One region of the uncultured Vagococcus sp. genome, then DNA from elsewhere that is predicted to be linked to it. Evidence: riboswitches for the same ligand, from Rfam matches in the RefSeq annotation. Region 1 holds a riboswitch; each other region holds the start of a gene.
The links. Region 1 has a riboswitch for thiamine pyrophosphate ahead of thiM (hydroxyethylthiazole kinase). Riboswitches for the same ligand answer to the same signal wherever they lie in the genome.
Positions count from the first base shown of each region.

Region 2: it holds a riboswitch for thiamine pyrophosphate, as region 1 does, so the genes downstream of both, thiT (energy-coupled thiamine transporter ThiT) here and thiM (hydroxyethylthiazole kinase) in region 1, are expected to answer to the same signal.
Region 3: it holds a riboswitch for thiamine pyrophosphate, as region 1 does, so the genes downstream of both, tenA (thiaminase II) here and thiM (hydroxyethylthiazole kinase) in region 1, are expected to answer to the same signal.

Region 1 is NZ_CAUQJB010000002.1:91,472-97,201, reverse strand. It holds gene RWN13_RS02355 (Tex family protein) at 1-1,244, shown strand, start outside; gene RWN13_RS02350 (SprT family protein) at 1,300-1,758, shown strand; gene RWN13_RS02345 (hypothetical protein) at 2,085-2,318, shown strand; TPP riboswitch at 2,319-2,443, shown strand; gene thiM (hydroxyethylthiazole kinase) at 2,593-3,390, shown strand; gene thiD (bifunctional hydroxymethylpyrimidine kinase/phosphomethylpyrimidine kinase) at 3,387-4,211, shown strand; gene thiE (thiamine phosphate synthase) at 4,195-4,857, shown strand; gene RWN13_RS02325 (polyketide cyclase) at 5,154-5,567, shown strand; gene RWN13_RS02320 (MarR family winged helix-turn-helix transcriptional regulator) at 5,557-5,730, shown strand, end outside.
Region 2 is NZ_CAUQJB010000042.1:27,372-33,101, forward strand. It holds gene RWN13_RS21405 (putative ABC transporter permease) at 1-263, opposite strand, end outside; gene RWN13_RS21410 (ABC transporter ATP-binding protein) at 818-2,542, shown strand; gene RWN13_RS21415 (ABC transporter ATP-binding protein) at 2,543-4,300, shown strand; gene thiT (energy-coupled thiamine transporter ThiT) at 4,346-4,936, opposite strand; TPP riboswitch at 5,001-5,104, opposite strand; gene RWN13_RS21425 (helix-turn-helix transcriptional regulator) at 5,287-5,730, opposite strand, start outside.
Region 3 is NZ_CAUQJB010000005.1:172,527-178,256, forward strand. It holds gene add (adenosine deaminase) at 1-194, opposite strand, end outside; gene RWN13_RS07025 (TraX family protein) at 610-1,392, shown strand; gene thiW (energy coupling factor transporter S component ThiW) at 1,431-1,928, opposite strand; gene tenA (thiaminase II) at 1,928-2,599, opposite strand; TPP riboswitch at 2,729-2,836, opposite strand; gene RWN13_RS07040 (BglG family transcription antiterminator) at 2,867-4,936, opposite strand; gene RWN13_RS07045 (ketohydroxyglutarate aldolase) at 5,159-5,730, opposite strand, start outside.

The DNA of each region.
Region 1 (5,730 bases):
TACAGTCTCCTTTAAAAGGGAAAGTGGTTCTGGGATTCGATCCGGCTTACCGCACGGGCTGTAAATTAGCCATTGTTGATGAAACGGGTAAGGTTTTAGGGATTAAAGTGATCTATCCCCATAAACCGGCCAACGAGGCGAAACGGCAACAAGCAGCAGTGGTGTTTAATCAATTAATTGAAACCTATCAAGTTGAGATGGTCGCGATTGGCAATGGAACAGCTAGTCGGGAATCAGAGCTTTTTGTGTCTGAACAATTGCGCCAAATTAAACGAGATGTTTATTATGTGATTGTTAATGAAGCTGGTGCCTCGGTTTATTCAGCTAGTGATATTGCTCGTCAGGAGTTTCCTCATTTGCAAGTGGAGGAACGGAGTGCGGTTAGTATTGCGCGACGCCTGCAAGATCCTTTGGCAGAACTGGTTAAGATTGATCCTAAAGCTGTTGGCGTTGGTCAATATCAACATGATGTCTCACAGAAAATGTTAGCTGGACAGTTGGACTTTGTTGTGGAAACTGCAGTTAACCAAGTGGGGGTGACTGTTAATACGGCTAGCCCCGCTTTATTACAACATGTTTCAGGATTAAATAAAACAACGGCTCAAAATATTGTGACTTATCGTGAGGAAAATGGGGCATTTACTAGTCGCCCCCAACTTAAGAAAGTACCGCGGTTAGGACCTAAAGCTTATGAACAGGCCATTGGTTTTTTACGTATTCCTGAAAGTAAAAATATTTTAGATAATACAGGCATCCATCCCGAGAGTTATCCTGTTGCGAAAACCGTTTTAGCTGAGGCTAAAGTGGGACCAAAGGAACTGGGGTCAGTGGAAGCTAGAACAGCTCTGGAACAGTTAAACACCAACCAGACAGCTTCTCAATTAGACGTGGGGAAAGAGACCTTAACAGATATTATTGCTGGTTTAATTCAGCCGGGTCGTGACTTGCGTGATGAAATGCCAGCACCCTTATTGAGACAAGATGTCTTAAGTATGGAAGATTTAAAACCAGGAATGGAGTTACAAGGGACGGTGCGCAATGTCGTTGATTTTGGTGCCTTTGTGGACATTGGCGTAAAACAAGATGGGATGGTTCATATCTCAAAATTAAGCAATAAATTTGTTAAACATCCCACAGACGTTGTGGCAGTTGGCGATGTGGTAACAGTCTGGGTTGAAGAAATCGATCTTCGCAAAGGACGGATTGCTTTAAATATGTTAGGACCAGCCAAAGAGAAGGGATAGAAGGGTATTGATGGTTTTCAGCGCATTATATGAAGATTTTAACTATCTGGAAGAGATGGATGATATCGACGCATTAACTGATGACCGTTTGCAAGAGTTGGTGGAGTTGATCTCCACCAACGAATTTGATCGGGAATTTAAGCATCGCGCTTTCTTAAATGGTCGCTTGCGGACAACGGGTGGACGTTATCATCTGAACTCTCATAATTTAGATTTTAATCCAAAAGTCTACGAACGTTACGGTATGGAAGAATTGATTAATGTTATTAAACATGAATTATGTCATTATCATCTTCATCTGGAAGGTCGTGGCTTTCAACATCGGGATGCCGATTTTAAGAATCTATTGAAAAAGACTGGCGGTAGTCGCTTTGTCAAACCATTAGAGGAACAAAAACCAGAAAATTATCAACAATATGAGTGTCTCAAATGCCATAACTTGATTTTACGCAAGCGACGGATTAACACTCGTAAATACAGCTGTCGTTGCGGTGGCCAATTAAAACATCTATAGGGATACAAGTAGGGCGTTTAAGAGCTACTTTGTAGGCTGATGTGTTAATTGGTTGTTGCAAGGCGAAAACTCTTAGACCTGCTTCTAGGTCTTTTTTGTGTTGCCTGTAAACGTCTCATTAAGGAAACTCATAGTGAGTTGGCGGTTGATTGCTGGACTAGGGAGAGGTTCAGTTGTAGTCTGGAAAAATCACAATGTTTGGGGCATTAATCTATTCCTTGGCAAACTAGGAGACTAGTTGGTTACTGGGGGAATGAGTTGAATTCACTAGATTTTGATGGAAGGGTGTCGCACAATTAAGGGATGATAATGGATGGAGGCGTTTTATGCCAAAAAGAAGTATTTTATTTGCGATTATTGCGATGGTCTTATGGTGGAGACGCAAAGTCTCTATTCTTTGGTTGCTTATTCATGGCTATCTGGGTGGTATATTTTGTATCGACTATTTTTTAGTTGGTGGCCTGAGATTGAAGAAGAATCATATGAAGATCATTGAGCCATCTTGCTTATTTTACTTGCCTTCTTTCAGTTGTCATGCTATCGTATGGTTAATTGAATAGTTCGACCACTAGGGGGGCGATTGTGAGGACGTGATTTGTCTGTTACTGTGCTGAGATAGGAAATATCCTGACCCTTAGACCTGATCTGGTTAATACCAGCGGAGGAAATGTGGCTAGCAGGTTTTTCGTTTAGATAGACGAAATAGTTGTTTGATAGGGTCTTACCCTAAATATGTGTAAATACACCCACTTTCTGATTTTGAGAAGGTGGTTTTTTTGCTCGATTCACGTTTCGAGGCGAATGAATCAAAATAATCCTTAAAGGAAGAGATTGATGAAAAGTTTTGAGCAGTTAAATAAAATAAGAGCAGTGAGCCCTTTGATTCATAATATGACGAATCAAGTTGTGGCTAATCATGTTGCAAATGGTCTGCTGGCAATTGGTGCGTCACCGATAATGGCTTATGCCAAAGAAGAAGTCGGGTTGATTGCTTCTCAAGCAAGTTGTTTAGTTTTAAATATTGGCACGATTACAACACCGATTTTTGAATCGATGCTAGTCGCAGGGCGAGGAGCCAATGAAAATGATGTGCCGATTGTCTTGGATCCAGTTGGTGTTGGCGCCAGTCCTTATCGGCAAGAGATAGTTAAGACTTTATTGAGCGAACTCAAGATAAGTCTCATTAGAGGCAATGGAGGAGAACTTGCCCAATTAGCTAATGTCCCTTGGCAAGCTCGAGGGGTTGATAGTGGGGCGGGACAATACTCCTTAGCTAGGATGGCGCGAGAAGTCGCCTTAGCAAATGACTGTGTTGTGGCAATTAGTGGTGAAAGAGATTGGATTAGCGATGGCACAAGACTGGCAAGTGTCGACAATGGTCATCTCTTAATGACCCGGGTAACGGGGATGGGTTGCCTTTTAAGTGGGGTTTGCGGCGCTTTTATCGGTAGTTATCCAAATGTTTTTGAAAGCACGGTGGCAGCTCACGCTATCTACGGAATAGCAGGGGAAAAGGCGGCAATGGCAACTAATCTCCCTAGTAGTTTTAAAGTAGAGTTTATCAATCAATTGTTTTTATTAAATGAAAGTGACCAGTTTTTGCTAAAAATCAGAGAGGAGATGGGATCATGAAAATAGCCCAAGCATGTACGATAGCAGGTTCTGATAGTGGTGGTGGTGCCGGCATTCAAGCGGATATTAAAACCTTTCAAGAGCGAGAAGTCTTTGGGACATCAGTGATTGTTGCAATTACGGTTCAAAATACTAAGGGAGTGAGCGGCATTTATCCAACTCCAGTCCAAGGGGTTCAAGAACAATTAGAGGCAGTGTTTTCTGATTTTGAGATAGGCGCAATTAAAACAGGGATGCTAGTCGATCAGTCATACATGAAGATTGTAGCCTCATTTTTGACTGCTTATCCAGATATTCCTCTAGTGGTGGATCCTGTTATGATTGCCAAAGGTGGCGCTTCCTTAATGGCCGATGAAGCCATGAAGGGGATGAAAGAAACTTTAGTGCCTTTGGCAACCTTAATAACCCCTAATTTACCTGAGGCTGAAGAAATAGTGGGCCATGCCATTGCCTCAGAAGCAGAGATGGTAGCTGCTGCTTATGAGATTCAACAGATGGGTAGTCGCAATGTTTTAATAAAGGGTGGACATGCCCTTAATCAAAGGGAGGCTAAAGACTATCTTTTAACGAATGATGGAATCGGTCATTGGTTAGGGGGGCCTCGTTATGAGACCCAACATACTCACGGTACAGGCTGCACTTATTCGGCTTGCATCACCGCAGAGTTAGCCAAAGGGCAGAGCGTTTTGAAAGCAGTTCGGACAGGTAAAGCGTTTATTGACGCTGCGATTAAAGAAGAGTTGAAGATTGGTCACGGAGAGGGGCCAACTAATCATTGGGCTTATGGTCGAAAGGAGCGAGGAAATGAAACCACCTATTAATTGGCACGAGGCACTCAAACTTTATTTAATTGGAGGAACTCAAGATGTGGCTGGAGGTGATTTAGTTGGCCTTTTAGCAGAAGCGATTAAAGGGGGGATTACCTGTTTTCAACTGAGAGAGAAGGGGCCGGGATCATTAAAGAAGGGTGAGGCGATTGAAGGGCTGGCAAAAGAGTGTCAAGCCTTGTGTCGGCGAGGGAATATCCCTTTTATCGTGAATGATGATGTGGCTTTAGCGATCAAAATAAAAGCCGACGGGGTTCATGTCGGTCAGTCGGATAAAGGAATCCGTGAAACGCTTAAGGCAGTTAAACCATATGGGATTGATGTTGGCTTATCAATCAATACGTTGAAACAGTTTGAAGAGGCGTTGGAACTACCGTTGCTTGACTATGTGGGGATTGGACCGGTTTTTAATACGCAATCCAAAGTAGATGCTCAACCAGTTGTTGGTTTGTCATTATTAAATGAGGCAGTCAGAAGATCGCCGGAGTTGCCAAAGGTAGCAATCGGCGGCATCACTGTGGCCAATGTAGGGGCGGTAAGAGCTACTGGAGTTGATGGTGTGGCAGTTATCTCTGCCATTACGAAGAGTGAGGCTATTCGTCGAAGGATTCAGGAACTGGGCGGTGGGAGCAGCTCCTGAATCGTACCAATGATGAAGCACAATGAAAGAATGAATTAGCTGTGAATTTATAAACATTATTTGACTAGAAAAGACTAGTAAAAGCTAGAAGGTAACGGTTTACCTTAACTTGGATGAAGTGGCGGTACAGAAATTTGGAACCTTCACCTCGATTAATCAGGTTAAGGCGAATCAGTTACTATTACATAAACGACTAATCCAAAACAACAAACTTTCAATTAAATTGGAAGTTTGTATTGCGTTTTATTGTAAGTTAACTTATAATAAGTGTAATGATTAATTAGGAGGCGTTATAGATGGAATATAGTTTCACATTAAAAGTGGCAGCAACAAGTAGTCAGGTTTGGGAGTATTATGAAAGGATTGACAAATGGTCAGTTTGGGAAACTGATTTAGAAGAGATTTCCCTTGATGGAGAGTTTATTACAGGCACGGAAGGCTCTATGACCTTAAAAGGGATGCCACCAATGAATTTTAAATTGACGTCAGTCATCACTAATCAAGAATTTATTGATGTAACTGAAACGCCAATGGGGCAAATTAGTTTTGCCCATTATATTCAGGAACTTTCAGATGGGGTGATGATTCGGCATTCGGTAAGCATAGACAAAGATGACCAAGATGTTTTGCTAATGTTGACGGGGATATTTAGTGATGTGCCGGAAACGATGTTTTTATTGAAGAAAGTAGTGGAATCACATGGAGTTTAATTCCATTAATCAAGACAGCCCAGAGGGAGCCATTGGTTTACAATTTGTTAAAGTTTATAATATCTGGCACAACCAAATTAAATCAGCCTTGAAGGAAATTGATCTGACTCATCCTCAATTTATCGTCTTAACCTCACTAGGTTATTTGCAGCAGAGTGAAAAA
Region 2 (5,730 bases), on a different contig from region 1:
TCCAACACATAGCTTGTCAAGTATTCTAAAACCGTCACCAAGACTGCTGAAAAGAAATAAAGAACCACTAAATTATTTTGATAAGGTTCCACAAAATACAAGACACTGACCACGCCAAAGCCGTATATCGGGCAGTATGGCCCCACTAGAAAGCCCCGGTAAACAAATTTCTTCGCCTTAAGCGAACAATAAACCGTCTCCCATAACCAACCAATCACTGAATAAATAAAAAATAATAATACCACACGATTAACAATCGACACATTCTCACTCCTCTTCCTTATGGGCCCGACCTTCACTTCATTTAGTTATCCTATATTTCTGAGCGGTAAACCTTTGAAAATAAAGACATTTCTTAATGGGTTACTAGGTTGTCCCTTGTTTCTACACTTTAAACGACTCGACTAACAGACGCAAAAGTTAAGATCCCTGAGTCATTTTCTTCCATTGTACCAAAACAAATTGCCCCTGTCGTGAATAATTACGCAAGCATATCGTCTAATGTATAAACCTAGCGCTATATAAAGACTAAATTTTAGAGGTTATGGCCTTAATTTTAAGTCAATACACCTAGTCCATCTCCCCATATGTTGCGTTATTTAATCTCTTAAATGCTGTCTATACTAAAAAAACTCTCGATCCACTAGTTCCCCCCCTACACACATACCTTTCCAACCTCCTTCAATGTGAAATTAGACTGAGTAGTGTATAATGTTTTTAAAGAACTTTCATGGCTATTATCATTAAGTTACGAACAGTTTTAAACGAAAAGTTGGTAGGTGATTTTTAAGGATCACCAATTGTTGGGAGGATTTTAATGGTTTCACTACTTAAGTACACTAAGAAATACCGCAAGGAAGTTATCCTTGGGCCGATCTTCAAATTTTTAGAAGCGGTTTTTGAGTTACTATTGCCCATGTATATGGCCCGTCTAATTGATAATGGGATTGCCAAAAACGATCCTGATTACGTCATTAAGACGGCGGTGACAATGATTATCATGTCCGTCGTCGGCTTAATCTGCGTCATGATTTGTCAATATTACGCCTCGATTGCCTCACAAGGATTTGGCACCGAACTACGGAATCAATTGATGAAAAAAATCAATGGACTGTCCCATAAAGAACTGAATGATTTCGGGACTGCGACGTTGATTACACGAATGACCAGCGACATTAATCAACTTCAGCTGGCATTAGCGATGTTAATTAGGCTTGTGATTCGAGCACCGTTTTTGAGTATCGGCTCTGTCGTCATGGCTTTTTATATCAATCCTAAAATGGCCTTGATCTTTGTTTTCTCTTTGCCTGTTTTTTGTTTGATTCTCTTTTTTATGATGAAAAAAACAGTACCTCTTTATAAAAAAGTCCAAGAAAAGCTTGATCATCTTAATCAGGTTGTTCAAGAAAATTTAAGTGGCGTTCGAGTGATTCGGGCTTTTGCACAAAAAGATAAAGAACGGCATAAAATGGCGGATACAAGCGATGATTTGGCCAAAGCTTATACGCGAGTGGCAAATATCTCCGCTTTACTTAATCCTGCCACCACCTTTATTATGAACGTCTCAATTGTTGCCTTACTGTATTTTGGTGGCATTAATGTCAATACTGGCGCCATGGGTCAAGGAGAAGTTCTGGCCCTGATTAATTACTTGATTCAAATGCTGTTGGCCCTCATTGTTGTTTCCAACCTAGTAGTGATTTTCACTCGGGCCTCTGCCTCTGCCGGCCGTGTTAATGAGGTTTTTCATACGGATGTCAGCATTCACGATCAAGGGCAATTGGCATTGGTTCCTGACTCCCTTAATCAACTGAACTTTCAAGATGTTAGCTTCCGCTACAGCGACAAAAGTGGGTTGGCCCTTGAAAATGTCAGCTTTTCTTTGGAAAAAGGTGAGATGCTGGGGATTATCGGACCAACTGGTAGTGGGAAAAGCACTTTGACCCAACTGATTCCACGTTTTTACGATGCCAGCGCAGGCAGTGTCAACGTTTTGGGTCACGATGTTAAAGACTACGGGCTAGATGATCTGCGCAATAAAATTGGTGTGGTTCCCCAGACTAGCGTTCTCTTTACTGGCACGATTCGAGAAAATTTACAGTGGGGGAAACCTGATGCCACTGATGAAGACTGTTGGCAAGCCTTACGAACCTCACAGTCCTATGAGTTTGTTAAAGACTTAAAGGAACAATTGGATACCCCTGTTATGGAAAGTGGTAAAAACTTTTCTGGCGGACAACGGCAACGGTTAACAATTGCCCGAGCACTCATTAAAAAGCCTGCCTTTTTAATTTTAGATGATTCCTTAAGTGCCTTAGATTATCAGACAGATTTGGAATTGCGCCAAGCCCTTCAGCGAGATTTAGCTGATACCAGTTTAATTATTGTGTCCCAGCGAGTCAGCTCTGTTCAACACGCGGCTAAAATCTTAGTGTTGGAAGACGGCAATCAAGTCGGCCTTGGTACTCACAATCACTTAATGACACACTCTGAGGTTTACCAGGAAATTGTCGCGTCACAGCAAGAAAAGGAGGAGACCTAAATGCGAAATAAACACATAAACTCATCCCCTTTTAAACGCTTCTTACCTTACTTAGGCGTGTATAAACTAGAAATTGTCGGTGCTCTTCTATTAGGGATTAGTGGCGGAACCGCCACTGTCGTCATGACTTACTTTACGGGAAAAGGGATCGACACCATGCTCGGCAAAGGACGAGTTGATTTTACTGCTCTGACGCGAATATTGCTTTTGTTAGCCGGGATTTTAGTCATTGCCACAGTCTCACAATGGCTGGTCCAGTTATTAGGCAATCGCATGTCTTATAAAGCCGTTGCTGAACTGCGGAAAGACACCTTTAATCACTTAAATACATTACCGATTAATTATTATGACCAAACGGCTCACGGGAATATCATCAGCCGGTTTACCAATGATTTGGACTTTGTTTCGGAAGCCTGTGTGGCTATTTTCAACACACTCTTTTCCGGTATGACGATTGTCGTCATCTCTTTGTTGTCGATGTTGTTTCTCAGCCCTATTTTGACCGTCGTGGTTTTAGTTGCAACGCCGTTAATTTTCTTGGTTACCTGGGTCGTTGCTCACACCAGTCAAAAGCGTTTCTCCGAACAGCAACGGATTGTCGGTGAGATTTCTGGATTCGTTAATGAAGTAATTGGCAATCAAAAAATAGTCAAAGCCTTTCAACATGAACAACCATCTCAAGAGACCTTTGAAGTCTTGAATGATCGCCTGTTAATTGTGGGTCAAAAAGCCCAATTTGCCTCTTCCTTGACCAACCCTCTAAGCCGTTTCATTGACCACTTGGCGTATGTCTTTATTGGCTTGGTTGGTGGCTTGATTGCCTTAAAAGGAACGGGAAATCTCAGCGTGGGAATGATTTCCAGCTTTACGATTTATTCCAGTCAATTTTCAAAACCATTTATCGAACTATCAGGGATTACCACTCAAATTCAAACAGCCTTGGCAGGTTTAGAACGAACTTTTAACATCATTGACGAGACCCCTGAAGCGGCCGATCAGCCTGACGCCATTGTCTTGAATCAAGCTGAAGGAGCTATCAGTTTTAAAAATGTAGCCTTCTCTTATGTCCCAGATAAACCCCTGATTCATGGACTCAATCTGGATGTCAAACCAGGGGAAACCGTGGCCATTGTCGGAAAAACTGGTGCTGGGAAATCAACCTTGGTTAACTTACTAATGCGTTTCTACGACATCAATGAAGGATCTATCGAAATTGATGGTCACTCTATCACGGCTTACACTCGTGATTCGTTGCGTCAAGCCTTTGGGATGGTCTTACAAGACACTTGGCTCTTTGATGGGTCCATTCGTGATAACCTGACCTTTGGACGACCTGACGCCAAAGAGGGTGAGATCATCGCCGCCACGAAGTCAGCTAATATTCATTCCTTCATCAAAAAGTTACCCCAAGGCTATGACACAGTCATTGGCAGTGCTGGAATTAAAATTTCAGAAGGACAACGCCAGCTGTTGACCATTGCTCGAACGATGATTTCCGAACCGCCGATGTTGATTCTCGACGAAGCCACTAGCTCCGTTGATACGTTGACAGAACAGACTATTCAAGCGGCCTTCTTAAAAATGATGACCGGTAAAACCAGTTTCGTTATTGCTCACCGTTTATCAACTATTCGCGAGGCCGATACGATTCTCGTTATGGATAATGGCCAAATTGTCGAAATTGGCAGTCATGATGACTTGCTGAAAAAAGACGATGGCTTCTATCGCAAACTCCATGATTCACAATTTTCTGAGTAGCAAAAAGACCTTTCCCCCAAAATAAGGGGAAAGGTCTTTTTGCGATTATTTTTCTTGATTAACTGTTGAAATTTTTTCATCAGCCAAGTACAACTGTGGGAACTTACTGGCAATTCCCGCTGCGACAACGGCTGTTACCACAGCCGTTGCTAAACCGCTGGCACCATTCATCACTAATGAGAAAACAAACGGACTCATCCCACCAAAAGCATAGGCACCCCAGAATACTACCCCAGCAACAAAGTGCCAGAAATAGCGAGCAAAACTGCCAACAAAGGTTGCTGCCACAATATAGCCCATCAAATTAGTTTGGTTGCCCTCTTTTACCGATTGAGCGATCTTGCCATGATAAAGACCGGCAAACCCAGCAAATGTAAAAGCCAATAAATACTCAATTAACACCTGAATCACACTTAAGAAATAAACTTGCCCTGTCAAAAAATGGAGTAACCCCCAAATCAGACCTGCGTATATCCCTGGTAACGTGCCACGACGCATGGCGTAAATCGTCAAGGGTACCATCCCTAGAGAGACTGAAAAACTAGTACCAATCCCCGTGGGAATCAGCGATAAGACAATTGCCAATGCTGCGACAACCGCTCCTTCAATCCAAACTAATAACCGTTTTGACGTCAAAAAAACTCCTCCTTTTTTTGTATAGAACAAAAGCCATACATCAAAGGAGGAGCAGAATAGTTAGATTCCACTCCATCACAATCCCTACGTAAGTATCAACTCAATCAGGTTCGAAGGGTCCAAGCTTGCGCTTAATCTCAGCCTTTTCAGGCACCCCTTTGTGATGGTAAGTTCTATTTAGTTGTGTAATCTTCTGATTACTTTCACAGCATAACAAGGTTTACCTGTTATGTCAACGGATTTGAATTGTTGAAATTAGTTTAATGCTTATGGCTATTTGTCTGATTTTTTATCGATCTTCATCGTCAATCATATATCATGATTCCTTACAAAAACACGCTAACCCTGTATTAATTATTAACCAAATCATACTGTTTTTTTGTAGAACGGTACAACTTTTCTAATTCTGTTTTATTTTCCACTAAAAATTTTTTTACTTTTACTAATTCTTCTGGACGGGCAAGCTCGTCCAGAAGGTCGGTAGTATTCTCATGATTAATGTATTTCATATTTGAATCGACATAAATAATGCCACCCGTCCGTTTCTCCCCAATCTCCACTAACATGGAAATATCATTATCGTTATCCACAGTCATATTCAACCCATATCCATTTTTATCCTTGGGGTTTGTAAGCCATGACATCACCCAAATTGGCTCCTTTTTTAAATAACTATTTCTGAATAAAAACCTAGTATTCATTTTACTAGCTGTATACTTTATTCCTTCTTTCTCCAGATAATAGAATTTTTTATCTGAGTCCCAATTATCCTCTACGTATTGATAATTCATTGT
Region 3 (5,730 bases), on a different contig from region 1:
GCAAGAAATGAGGGTAAAGAATCAAATTGATAACTTTTTTCGATTTCAGCAATCGTTGTTTGACCGATATCGATGTTATTTTTTTTGGCTAACGCTAATTTTAAATCCGGTTCTAATGTACCTTCTAGATGAAGGTGTAACTCTGCTTTGGGCATTCCTTTAATAAATTCGTTTGTAATCGTTGTTGGCAACATTTTTTCAGACTCCTTTTCTGATTGACACGTTTAAGTTAATAATGACATAAACGAACGTTCGAGTCAACAAATAACTAATCATTCGTTATTTTAAATATAAATCGGTTATTTCAAGAAAAAAAGACATCTATAACCATAAAAAACTAATAGAAATATTTCACCCTTCAGTTTTTTAAAATTAAATGATAAGGTTAAAAAATCAATGCTGAAAGAGTTCCTCCGACAATTGGGACCCAAGCATAAGCCTATCAGCAAAGCTGTGCTGTGAAATCGAGAAGACTGATACTCTCCTGTTTTCATTCCTAGCTCCATGACCTAACAAAACTGTCACATTATGTAAGGCCCTTGTTCGTGTTATTAATATCACCCTAGGCTATACTCAAAAAGGTTAAGACATTTATCTAGGAGGACAATTATGCAAAAAGGATTAACTGCGTTTCAATTAAAAATACTGGGAATTACCCTAATGGTTTGTGACCATATTCATCAAATGTTTGCCTTAGAAGGAGCCCCTATCTGGCTCACTATGATCGGTCGAATTGTTGCTCCGGTCTTTCTCTTTTTAAGTGCCGAAGGGTTCCACTACACACGAAATAAGCTTGCTTATTTGCGCAACTTATTAGTTGGTTTCTGGATCATGTCAGTGATTCAACAAGTACTGTCACGATTAGTGCCTAACGATGAGATTGTCTTGATGAATAATATCTTTGGCACCCTCTTCATTGCTGTCTTATTAATGTATGCTGTGGACCTGTTAAAAACAGGTCTGGCGACTAAAAGTACTAAAAAATGGATCTCTGGTTTAGCCATTATTTTAGGCGTCATCGGTTATGGTTTCGGTTTACTGTTGCTTTTCGAAAATTCCGATTTAGTGATGATTGCAGTCTATGGATCAATGATTATTCCGAATATTGTGTTTGTTGAAGGCGGCTTTCTGATGGTGCTACTGGCCCTTTTCTTCTATCTATTCCGTGGAAAAAAAAGCCTGCAACTTTTGGCCTTAGCTATTGTCGCCTTAATTTCAACAGGATTTTCGTTTCAAGATCTTTTTCTCAGTAACTTCCAATGGATGATGCTCTTTGCAGCTATCCCCCTTTACTTTTACAACGGTCAGGAAGGCCGTAAGATGAAATGGTTTTTCTATTTCTTTTACCCAGCTCATTTGGTGATTCTATACTTACTGGCCACCTGGCTTTAACTTAAAAAAACGGCCAAGGAATTTCCTTGATCGTTTTTTTATTCACCAAATAAATTGGGGAGTCGTTTTCGCAAGATTTTGACTAAGGGATATCCCATTGTGACTCCAACAAGGGTACTGATGAAAAAACTACCTAATACTAAACCTAAAGGCAATCCAATGCCCAAAACATATCTAGCCAATAAATATGAGACACACCCGCCTATGAGTCCTGTTCCAATAATTTCAACTAGTCCAGCCATCATTAACTTACTTGTTCGCCGATAAACAATTCCGATTAAGAATGCCCCAATCATACTGCCGGGAAATGCCAACAGTGTCCCCGTGCCGCTGATGTTTCGTAAAACTGAGGCAATAAAAGCTTGACTCACACCGTACCAGGGTCCCAAAGCGACACCAGTCAGTAAATTAATCAGATGCTGCATCGGTGCTACTCTAACAACTCCAATAGAAACATGAAATAAACTGCCTCCAACAAAAGCCAATGCCGCTAAACTAGCTGTATACGCGATTTTCTTAGCCTTGAAAGCTACCATTAGTTAAGAGCCTCAAACTGCCAGGTCTCCCTTGTGTAGGACATTTCCCAGAAAGCCAGTTCGTACTGACTACTGATTAAGAACGCTTCCTTCATCGCCAGACGCTCATCCTCATCCGCCAGTTCTGACAGTTGATTCAGCAAAGAAATTTGCTGCCTTGTACTCTCTGCAAACTCTGGGCTATCATAGGTGTTGATCCAGTCCTGATACAACGGATTAGGAGATGCTACTTGACTAAATCGCTGGCCTATTTCAAGATACAGCCAATAACAAGGCAAAAGGGCCGCCAGTGAAGTCCCCACTGTTCCAGTTGCTAATTGTCGATAAAGATGATTGACGTACTCATAAGCACTTGGTGCCACAACCGTCTTTTGGTACTCTTCCTTAGTAATTCCCAGCCACTTAAAATAGCGCTCGCGAACAGCAATTTCCCCTTCCTCCATGCCTTTTTGTAAGGCCAATTGACTAGCCCTGATCTCTTCGTCAGCCGTTTTAGCAGCCAATAATCCATGAGCTTCTGAAAAGTGAATTAAATAATAACAATCTTGTAGTAAATAATAGCGGAACCCTTGCTCATCTAAGGTTCCAGCAACTAACTCCTGGATAAAGTCATGGTCAAAACTAGCTTGCCATAATGCAGCAGCCTCTTCCCGTAATTCTTCTGAAAACATCTAGTCCACCTCACTCATCTATTTTATTGCCAGAGAGCTATCCAATTCTCACACCAAAAAGACCACCTCCTAATCATTAGGAAGTAGCCTGAAATAGCCAAATAAACAATCAGAACGAGCCCTCGTCAGATAGTTTTTTCTAAGCTTTCCCTTCGCGAGTCCTAACTCTCAGGTTCAGAGGGTCCGTTGATTTCATCAACATCTCAGTCTTTTTGAAAGACACCCCTAGCAATTATTTTGAGTATACCACAACACCTTGCTTTCCGTCTATTCGCTCTGTGATTTGCTCATTAAATACTGGTAAACCTCATGAGGCTCTCGACTAGTATCCAATAACTCAAAAAAAGCTTGATCATCCAGTAATTCAACCAATTCTGCCATGGCATTTAAATGTCGATTATTGGCTGTGGCCGCTAGACAAAAGATATACTTAACTGGGTCATTCTCTTTACTTCCGAATTCAATAGGATAACTGAGACTGGTAATGCTAATTCCCAATTTCTCCACCCCATCTACTGGGCGAGCATGAGGCAAGGCAATCTGTTTGGCAATCACCATATATGGCCCTTCCAGCTTAGTATTGGCAACTATTGTGTCGATGTACCCACGAGTGATATACCCTTGTTTTAAAAGAGGAGCCCCTGCTACACGAATCACTTCTTCCCAATCTCGGGCTGTCACTCTCAATTGAATCAAGTCTGGATTGGTAATCTCATATAACGCTGGTTCAGTCACCTCTGATTCAGTGTTTTCATTTTTAGGAATCAAACTGTCATAGAGTTCTTTTTCCAAAGCTCCAACATTTAAAATAGTGGCATGCTTTTCCACCACTTCCAAAATTGATTTGACACTAGGTAATTGAAAGCCTAAATTACCTAATTGAGAATAAACATCACTAATCAAACGGTACTTTTCTGCCGTATTCATAATTGGACTGACCACGTAAACAGGTTTTTTAGTGTAAAACAAGCGAATATTCGGCACTGTTGAAAAGATTAAATCGTACGAGTCAGCTAAATGTTCAATCCCATTGGTTTCCATAGGGCCAATAAAGGATAGTTCTGGAAAAAGGGTTTTTAATTCTGTGTAGACAATTGAAGAACTACCAATCCCATTTGGACAGACAATTAAAGCAACTTTTTGCGGTTGCTTAGCTTCTTTTAAGCTAGCACTCAAGGAAGCGAAATGCATGGTCAAAAAGGCAACCTCTTCTTCAGGTATGGCGTGCTCAAATAAAGAGGCGATAGGTTTTAGGGCTTCTTCCACAATATTAAAAAGCTCACTGTATTCTTTTTTTATCTTGCCGTGGAGGGGATTAACAATTGGTAATTTAAAATACAAACGATAATAGGCCGGGCGTAGATGTGAGTATAGCTGGTTAATCACCATTTCCTGATGATTAAAGCGAATCCCCGACAAGGCCTCAAAACGCATGATGATTCGTTTAACCAGTTCCATAATAATCTCATAGTCTTTAGTCGTTGAATCGGGATTGCCTACCGATAACCCCAAAATCCAAGCCCCTAAATAGAGGGCTGAAAAATCATCATGATTATCAGTTAAGGCCAGTATTCGTGTAGCAAACTGGTATTCTTTCATGGCAACAACTGCAGGTAAACGAAATTTTTCTGATCCTGCCTTTACCTTTAATCCCAGTCGCTTTTCTAAAAATATCAAAGTGTAAATAAACTCTTTTAAGCGATTTTCTACAAAGGAAATCTGGTACTCAACTAAATGAGGCGCGATTGCCTCTTTTAGTTGATCGACATTCGGCAACTGATTTTTTTCGATAAAATAATCATAGATAAACATGGTATTGTGCTCGGTGGAATCCCAAATAAGCATTTTCATCAGATGATACCGAATGTCGAACTCATTACCAACTAACTGATACCCCTCTTTTCGCGAATAAACGATGGCGATATCTTCTTTCTCTAACAGGGCATTAAGATTCTTTAAATCTGTTAATATCGTGGTTTTACCGACACCGAATTCCGTCATAAAGTGATTGATTGAGAAATAATCATCAACAAAATAAAATAAGAGCAAAAACAGATAATTTCCACGTTCAACCCCATTCATAACATACTCATCAGCATAGGAATCATCCACCAAAACAGCCAATAACTGCTCTTTCATTTCCAATGACACCGTAATGCGATTATTTTCTAACACAATGGTTTGTTGATAGGTCTCCAAAAGAATGGCATTGATTTTTTCCAGTGTGTATTCCAGTTGACGTCTAGTTAGTCCTGTTTGATTTTCCAATTCAGCCAATTCATAGCGTTGTCTCTCAACTAGTATTTTCATTAATTTCCGCGAACGTTCATCAGTCATTTCTGTTCCCCCTTGTCAATCGCCATTCCCAACGATCCCCTTCAGATGAGCTTTTAATCAAAAGTTTGGGCTTACCTTCCAGGACTTCTTTGGTAACTGCCACAAATCTTGCTGATTCCCCACAAATCAGCAAGATCACTTTCTCTATGCTTTTGTTAAATCGGACACCACTAATCAGCTCCGATTAAATAGCTGATGCTTAAGCTAATGTCTATAGCTCCATTAGTAATTGGCCTGACGAAAGTCAATCACAGCTTGTCTCAAAGCTAGGGCATTCTTAGCAATGTCTTGAGTACTGCCTTTAGTTAATAAACTGCCGACCCCCATACACTCTACCCCTGTTGCTAGCCACTCCGAAATATTTTCCACCGTCACGCCACCAGAAGACATGATCGGCATATAAGGTGTTGGCGTTTTAAAAGTGCTGACTAAGCTACTACCATAAAAGTTAGAGATTGGAAAAGCTTTAACCATGGCGGCTCCCGCCTCCATAGCCGTCAACATTTCGGTTACACTAGTGCACCCTGGCATGTAAGGAATCTGATAACGATTCGCCAAACGACAGACGCTCTCCTGATAATTAGGGGCAATGATAAATTTAGCCCCTGCTAAAATAGCCAAGCGAGCCGTTTCCGAATCAAGTACAGTTCCCGCCCCAATTAGCAAGCGATCTCCATATCGTTTTGTTAAAAAGCTAATAATTTCTCCAGCATTTGGCAAGGTGTAACTAATTTCCAAACAGTCAACCCCTCCTGCTAAACAGCCTTCAGCAATCTCAATGGCCCGCTCCTCGG